2 regions of the Pandoraea vervacti genome follow, and region 1 is predicted to be linked to the other one. Evidence: riboswitches for the same ligand, from Rfam matches in the RefSeq annotation. Region 1 holds a riboswitch; the other holds the start of a gene.
What was found. Region 1 has a riboswitch for thiamine pyrophosphate ahead of UC34_RS22685 (FAD-dependent oxidoreductase). Riboswitches for the same ligand answer to the same signal wherever they lie in the genome.
Positions count from the first base shown of each region.

Region 2: linked by a shared signal. The riboswitch ahead of thiC (phosphomethylpyrimidine synthase ThiC) and the one ahead of UC34_RS22685 (FAD-dependent oxidoreductase) in region 1 are both predicted to bind thiamine pyrophosphate.

Region 1 is NZ_CP010897.2:5,195,392-5,199,396, reverse strand. Features, by position in the region: gene UC34_RS22690 (ABC transporter ATP-binding protein/permease) at 1-1,269, opposite strand, end outside; TPP riboswitch at 1,501-1,620, shown strand; gene UC34_RS22685 (FAD-dependent oxidoreductase) at 1,754-2,887, shown strand; gene thiS (sulfur carrier protein ThiS) at 2,904-3,101, shown strand; gene UC34_RS22675 (thiazole synthase) at 3,103-3,948, shown strand.
Region 2 is NZ_CP010897.2:4,367,030-4,371,034, forward strand. Features, by position in the region: gene UC34_RS18955 (hypothetical protein) at 1-1,678, shown strand, start outside; TPP riboswitch at 1,850-1,948, shown strand; gene thiC (phosphomethylpyrimidine synthase ThiC) at 2,022-3,938, shown strand.

The DNA of each region.
Region 1 (4,005 bases):
GCGTCCGCGCACGAGCCAGCGCGAGCCGGGGGCAAAGGCGAACGACCCGGCGAGTGCGAGCGGTGTGCCGTCGGGCAGTGACAGCTGCAGATCCGCTGCCATGTAGGCGGGGCTGTCGGGCGACTTGACGACGGCGATGCCGCCCTCGTGGGGGACGTCGTCGATGACACGGGTGAATTCGCGCAGACGGTTGATGGTCGCCTTCCAGTCGGCCAGCGTCTGGAAGCTGTTCACGAACCACGAAAAGCCGTCGCTCACCTGCCCGAAGGCGTCGATGATTCGCATCAGCACGCCTAGTGTGAAAGCGCCTGCGAAGTAGCGCGGGGCGGCGGCCATGATCGGGAAGACGATGGCGATCTGTGCGTAAATCGAGTTGGCAAAGATCAGACGCTTGGTCACCACCATGATTTGCCACCAGTTCTCGCGCACCGCGCCGAACGCCGCTTTCAGGCGCGAGAGCTCCGCGCCTTCGCCGCGATAGAGCGCGACTTGCTCGGCCGACTCGCGCAATCGCACCAGCAGGAAACGGAAGTCGGCTTCCACCTGCTGCTGTCGATAGCTCAGGCCGACGAGCGGACGGCCGACCTTGAAGATGAAGAACGAACCCACGATGGCGTACAGCGCCGCGACCCAGACCATGTAGCCCGGAATCGTGATGTTCATGCCGCCGAGCGCGAACGACAACGCGCCCGAGATCGTCCAGAGAATGGTGGTGAACGAGAACAGCGAGACCACTGTCGTCAACAGGTCGAGCGAGAGCGCGAGCGACGAATTGACGAGCGAGCGGATGTCTTCGGAGACACGCTGGTCCGGGTTGTCGGCGAGATGATCGCGCTCGATCCGGTAATACGCCTGATGCGCGAACCACCGGGTCAGGTGGGTGTCGGTGACCCACTGACGCCAGCGGATTTCGAGCATCTGGCGAAAGTACGTGCGAAACGTCGCGATGATGATGAAGCTGAACGCCAGCACCGCGAACTCGGCGAGCGACGACTTGAAGACTGGCCAGTCGCGTTTGTCGAGTGCGTCGTAAAAGCCGGCATTCCACGCGTTCAGGCGCACGTTGATGAACACGACCGCGAGGTTCAGCGCGATGACGAGGCCGAGCAGCCGACGACCCTCCCAGCGCTTCTCCGAGACCCAGTACGGCCGGATCAGTTGCCAGGCGCTCGGATGCTTCGGCGGCCTCGGCGCGGGTGCGGCACTATCGTTAGCCGGACCGGCGGCGGGCGGGGTGGGCGGGGTGGGGGACTTCGGCGTGAGGGCCATGATCGTCGGGCGGCGTGGCCGCAGCGGAGCTATGCTTTTTGTTGACTCATTGGACCGCAGGCCCCGATGGTGCGTTGCACGATTTCGGCCCTCAGGCGCTTGCCGTGGGGATTTCCAGTTTACGTCCCGTTACAAGCGACGGGAGATTCGTCAAAAAACGAGACGCAACGAGCGTGCAACCGGCCGGGAAGCCAGCTTGCACGGGCGTTGGCATCTATGTTGTAATGGCTTCGGGCGAAACAGGGGTGCTCCGTAATTGGCGTAGTCACGTCATAGAGATCGCGGGGCTGAGAGAGACCCTTTGCACCCGACCCGGGTAATACCGGCGTGGGAAGTTTCCGACTCCTCCAGTGGGGTAAGGTGTCCAACACCGTTTCGTCCTTTTGCTTTCATGAGGAAAGGACCCCATGCGTTGCCTTGCGCGACATCCCTCGAATACTTCTGAATGCCTGCGCGCCGTGATGGCCCGCGCGGCTACGTGCGTATGAGCGCGACCGCATCGCGTGTCGCCTCCCGTGCGGACGTCGCCGTGCTGGGCGGCGGGCTGTCCGGCCGTCTGCTCGCATGGCAACTGATTCGCGCCGGGGCGCGTGTGGCGCTGTACGAGCGCGGCGACGCCGACGGCTCGTCGGCGGCGGGCTGGGTGGCCGCCGCCATGCTGGCGCCCCTGGCTGAGGCGGCGGTGGCCGAGCCGAGCATCGTCGAGATGGGCGCTGTTGGCCTGGAGCGCTGGCCCGGCCTGATCGACGGCCTTCCCGAACACGTGTTTTTCCAACGCAACGGCACGCTGGTCGTGTGGCATCAGCCCGACCGCGCCGAAGCCGTCATGTTCGAGCGCCGGATGCGCGCCAATGCGCCGCCGGCGTTGCTGCGTGGCGGCGTCGAGCGAATTGCCGGTGCGCAGCTTGGCGACGTCGAACCGGCGCTCGCCGGACGTTTTCAGGAAGGATGGCTGCTGCCGAACGAGGGGCAACTGGATAACCGTCAACTGCTGCGCGCCTTGGCGGCCGGCCTCGCGAAGGCGGGGGCGGAATTGCACTGGCATACGGCAATCGCCGAGGGACAGTATCCGGACGCCGGTCTCGTGATCGACTGCCGCGGGTTGGGCGCGCGCGAGGCGCTCACGCGGTTGCGTGGCGTGCGTGGCGAAGTGGTGCGCATTCACGCGCCGGGCATCGGACTGCGTCGGCCGGTACGATTGCTGCATCCGCGCTATCCGATCTACATCGCGCCCAAGGAAGACGATCTCTATGTGATCGGCGCGACCGAACTCGAGTCGGAGGACATGTCGCCGGTGACGGTGCGCTCGGCGCTCGAACTGCTCTCGGCGGCGCACTCCCTGAACCCGGCGTTCGGCGAAGCGCGCATCGTCGAGTTGAACGTCAACTGTCGTCCGGCGCTGCCCGACCATCTGCCTCGTGTGCAGTGGGACGGGGCGCGACTGCTGCGCGTGAACGGGCTCTACCGTCACGGGTATCTGCTTGCGCCAGCGGTCACGGGCGAAGCTTGCGCGCTGGCGCAGGCACTGATGCAAACGACGGGCGCAACACGGGATGCGTTCGACTGGGAGACATGGCGAGCGAGCCGGCCGTGGCCGGATCTGTTCCGTCAGGCATGAGAGGAAGCGGTACGCGATGGACATCCATATCAATCAACAGACACTGAACGTGGCCGAGACGGCGACGTTGGCCGAGGCGCTCGCCGCCTTCGGCGCCAAGCCGCCGTTCGCGGCGGCGATCAATGGGCAGTTCGTGCCCAAGACGCAATACGCCGCGCGTACGCTCGCGCAGGGCGACAAGATCGATGTCGTGCAACCGGTGGCCGGAGGCTGAAATGAACGCATTCACCGAATCGAACAACGTGGCCGCCAGCGGCACGCGCGACGCGCTGACGCTCTACGACACCCGTTTCGGCAGCCGTTTCCTGCTTGGCACGGCGCGGTATCCGTCGCTGCAAGCGCTCAACGACGCCATCGACGCGGCGCGTCCCGGCATGGTGACGGTGGCATTGCGCCGCCAACTGTCGGGCACGGGGGCGCAGGCATCCGAGGGCCACTTCTGGGAGACATTGCGCCGCCTGGCAGTGCCGGTGCTGCCCAATACGGCGGGCTGCCATTCGGTGCAGGAAGCGGTGACAACCGCGCAAATGGCGCGCGAAGTCTTCGAGACCGACTGGATCAAGCTCGAACTGATCGGCGACGACTACACGCTTCAGCCCGATCCGTTCGGTCTGGTGACGGCCGCCGAACAACTGATTCGCGAGGGTTTCAAGGTACTGCCGTACTGCACGGAAGATCTGGTGCTGTGCCGCCGACTGCTGGACGTCGGCTGTCAGGCGCTCATGCCGTGGGGCGCACCGATCGGCACCGGCAAAGGCGTGATCAACCCTTACGGACTGCGCTTGCTGCGCGATCGCCTGCCGGATACGCCGCTCATCGTCGACGCCGGTCTGGGTTTGCCGTCGCATGCCTGCCAGGTGATGGAGTGGGGCTACGACGGTGTGCTGCTCAATACGGCCGTCGCACTCGCTGCGCAACCGGTGGAAATGGCGGGTGCGTTCGCCGGGGCGATCAAGGCTGGCCGGGCGGCTTGGCTTGCGGGCCCGATGGCCGAGCGCGAGAGCGCGCAGGCCAGTACGGCGGTCGTTGGCGTGCCGTTCTGGCATCAGACGGGCGCATAAGCGCATAGACACTTGGAGCGGATTCCGTCCGCCCGATTGCCCACACGGCAGACGGGC
Region 2 (4,005 bases), 830 kb from region 1:
TGCTGCCGACACCGCCCCCGCTTCTGCTGCTGCCTCCGCCACCCCCGCGGCGCCGGCGCTCGTCGTCCGCCTGGATGCGCCGCAGAAGATCGATGGCCGCCCGGCGCGCTATCAAAGCCTGTGGTTGCTGATGCGCGTCTACTACGCGGCGCGGTACGAAACCGCCCCCGTTTCGTTGGCGTCGCTGAAAGTCCGTTTTGGCCAGACGGCCATTGCGGGCGACCTGCGAATGCTCATCAGCCGCGCGTTTTCGGACTTTGCGCGCTGGGGCGTCGCAGTCGGATGGGGCGACGATCGACAGATGGACGTGCGCCTGCTCCCCACACGTGGGCGCGGCAAGGGGCCTTTCTGGCTCGCGCCGCATGAGACGTCACGCATCGAGGTCACGATCGGCGGCACCACCCCCGCCGATTCGCGTCGGGCCATCGCCACGTTTCTGGGTCTGCCCCACGATGCGGCGCCCGAGACGCGAACGCCGGCACTCGATTACGTCATGCAGGACATCGCGTTCTGGCATCACCTGACACTGGGCAAGCGCGACATGCAGGACGGCGTCTTCTTCGCGCCGCCGCCAGCCGCCTCGCCCGGCGAGCTCAGACGTGCCCATCGTACGGGGGCGATTCCGTCGTTTCACGCAGCGCAGGTCTGCGCGGTAGACGACGTGCAACTCGGCATTGCGCTGCTCGCCGAGACCATCGTGTGGCGGCGCATGGGCGACGCCCTGCGCACGAAGCAAACGCTCGCTACCCTCGCCGCCACATTCGGCGCCACCCCGTCCGGGTCGCCGACGCTGCGCGCCATGCACTGGATCGTGCAGGGCTGGCAAGCTTACGCGTTGCGCGACGAAGCAGGCGCGTTGGCGCACCTCCAACGTATCAGCGACGACGCCTCGCTCGCCCCCTGCCTCCTCTACAACCCGCGAATCCGCTTCGAGAGCCGTAATCTGCAAGCGCTGCTGCATAAATCGCACGCCGCACGCAACGGCCCGATGCCGGCACGAGCGCAATCGGCCGCCGACGCGCTGGCCGCATTTTCCGACGCCTTGCAAGCCGCCTTCGAGGCCGATTCCATCGAACTGGCGCAACACGTCGCCGCGAACATCGGCCTGTCGCTCTGGCTCTTCTGGCAAAGCGCCCTCATCGACCCCGGCAGGCGTCTGGCCGCAGCCGACGTGCAGCGTCAGGCCTTGCGCTGGATCGGCCTGTCGGAGTGGATCTGCGACCGCTTCGGCGTGGGCGGAAATTCGGTCTGGAATACCGTCTTCCTGTTGCGTATCGCGCGCGGCGCGGTCCCGGTGCGGCGCGCCCCGGACCTTGAGACCCTGCGCGCGAGCACGCCGCTGGCGGTCGACGCCTTTCTCGATGCGGTGCAACCGTTCGGCGCCCCGTTCTCCCGCGCCAAAGGGTTTCTGCGCTGGACCGACGTCATCATGACGACACTGGCGGACCATGAAGAGGGACGCGTGCGCTTCGAACCGTTACAACTCGCCAACCTGTGGTTCGAGATGTTGTGGTTTGCGCTGCATCAGGACGGCGACTCGCCTCAGGCGCTGCATGCCGCCCAGTCGCTCGGGCGCGTGCTGCCGATGCTCCCGCCGCCCGACCGGCGCTTTTTCCGCGATGCCTTGCGGCTGATGCCGCGCGAGTTTCAGCGCGAGGTTCGCCTGGCGCAACAGTAGGCGTTCATTCATGGCGACGACGCACGCACGGGGTGCGAAACCACCACGAAACCGCGGCTGCACAAGCTTTCGACGATGGCGGGAATGTCGCACCGCACCATGTCCGGTTCACGTTTTTCGGGACACATCGCGCTTGTGTTTGCCGGGTATGTCGGTGTATCGTTGCCGCAAAGCTAAGCGCAGGGGTCCTGCAACGTGAGTTGTGGGTGAGAAATACCCTTAGAACCTGATCTGGATAATGCCAGCGCAGGGAGCGTAGAAATTCCTCGCCCCCGTTCATGCTCCTGAGCCGCTTTGCGCCGAAATTGTCGGCGTCAACACGTGCCCCGCCAGGAGACATTGCATGAACGCCAATCCGAAGTTCCTCTCAGCCAACGCGCGCGTGGACGAAGCCGCGATCGCACCGCTGCCCAATTCCCGCAAGATTTACGTACAGGGTTCGCGCCCGGACATTCAGGTCCCGATGCGTGAAATCTCGCAAGCCGACACGCCGACGAGCTTCGGCGGCGAAAAGAACCCGCCGATCTACGTCTACGACTGCTCGGGCCCGTACACGGATCCGAACGCGACCATCGATATCCGCTCCGGTCTGCCCGCGCTGCGCGCGAAGTGGATTGAAGAGCGCGGCGACACCGAAGCTCTGCCGGGCCTGTCCTCGGCCTATGGCCGTGAGCGCGCGGATGACAGCGCGACCGCCGATCTGCGCTTCCCCGGCCTGCATCGCACGCCGCGCCGTGCCAAGGCCGGCAAGAATGTGACGCAGATGCACTACGCACGTCAGGGCATCATCACGCCCGAGATGGAATACGTCGCCATTCGCGAAAACCTGCGCCGTCAGGAATACATCGAAAGCGTGCGCAATGCCGGCCCGCAAGGCGAGCGTCTGGCCAAGCTGCTCTCGCGCCAGCATCCGGGTCAGCATTTCGGCGCGAGCATTCCCGCCGAGATCACGCCGGAATTCGTGCGCGACGAAATCGCTCGCGGCCGCGCCATCATTCCGAACAACATCAACCACCCGGAATCCGAGCCGATGATCATCGGCCGTAATTTCCTCGTGAAGATCAACGCGAATATCGGCAATTCGGCCGTGACGTCGTCGATCGGCGAAGAAGTGGACAAGATGACGTGGGCGATCCGCTGGGGCGGCGACACCGTCATGGATCTGTCGACCGGCAAGCACATCCACGAAACGCGTGAGTGGATTCTGCGTAACAGCCCGGTGCCCATCGGCACGGTGCCGATCTATCAGGCGCTCGAAAAGGTGAACGGCAAGGCCGAAGATCTGACGTGGGAAATGTTCCGCGACACGCTCATCGAGCAGGCCGAGCAAGGTGTCGACTACTTCACGATTCACGCCGGCGTGCGTCTGGCGTACGTGCCGATGACGGCCAACCGCATGACGGGCATCGTCAGCCGCGGCGGCTCGATCATGGCCAAGTGGTGCCTCGCCCACCACAAGGAAAGCTTCCTGTACACGCACTTCGAAGAGATCTGCGAAATCATGAAGGCGTACGACGTTGCGTTCTCGCTGGGTGACGGCCTGCGCCCCGGCTCGATCTACGACGCCAACGACGAAGCGCAGCTCTCCGAACTCAAGACGCTCGGCGAGCTCACGCAAATTGCCTGGAAGCACGACGTTCAGGTGATGATCGAAGGCCCGGGCCACGTCCCGATGCAACTCATCAAGGAGAACATGGATCTCCAGCTCGAGTACTGCGACGAGGCGCCGTTCTACACCCTTGGACCGCTGACCACGGACATCGCACCGGGCTACGACCACATTACGTCCGGTATCGGCGCGGCCACCATCGGCTGGTACGGCACCGCCATGCTGTGCTACGTCACGCCGAAGGAACACCTTGGTCTGCCCAACAAGGACGACGTGAAGGAAGGCATCATCACGTACAAGCTTGCCGCCCACGCCGCCGACCTTGCAAAGGGTCACCCCGGCTCGCAGATTCGCGACAATGCGCTGTCGAAGGCACGCTTCGAATTCCGTTGGGAAGACCAGTTCAACCTCGGCCTCGATCCGGACAAGGCGCGCGAATTCCACGATGAAACGCTGCCGAAGGACTCCGCGAAGGTGGCTCACTTCTGCTCGATGTGCGGCCCGCACTTCTGCTCGATGAAGATTACGCAGGACGTGCGCGACTACGCTGCGAAGCAAGGCATTACGGACGAAGCCGCGCTCAAACAGGGCATGGAAGTCAAGGCAGTCGAGTTCGTCAAGAGCGGCGCCGAGATCTATCGCCGCACCTGATGCCGCCTGGCAACCGAGAATGCCGCGCCGGCATTCGACGCACAGGCAAAGCAAACGCGCCCGGGTC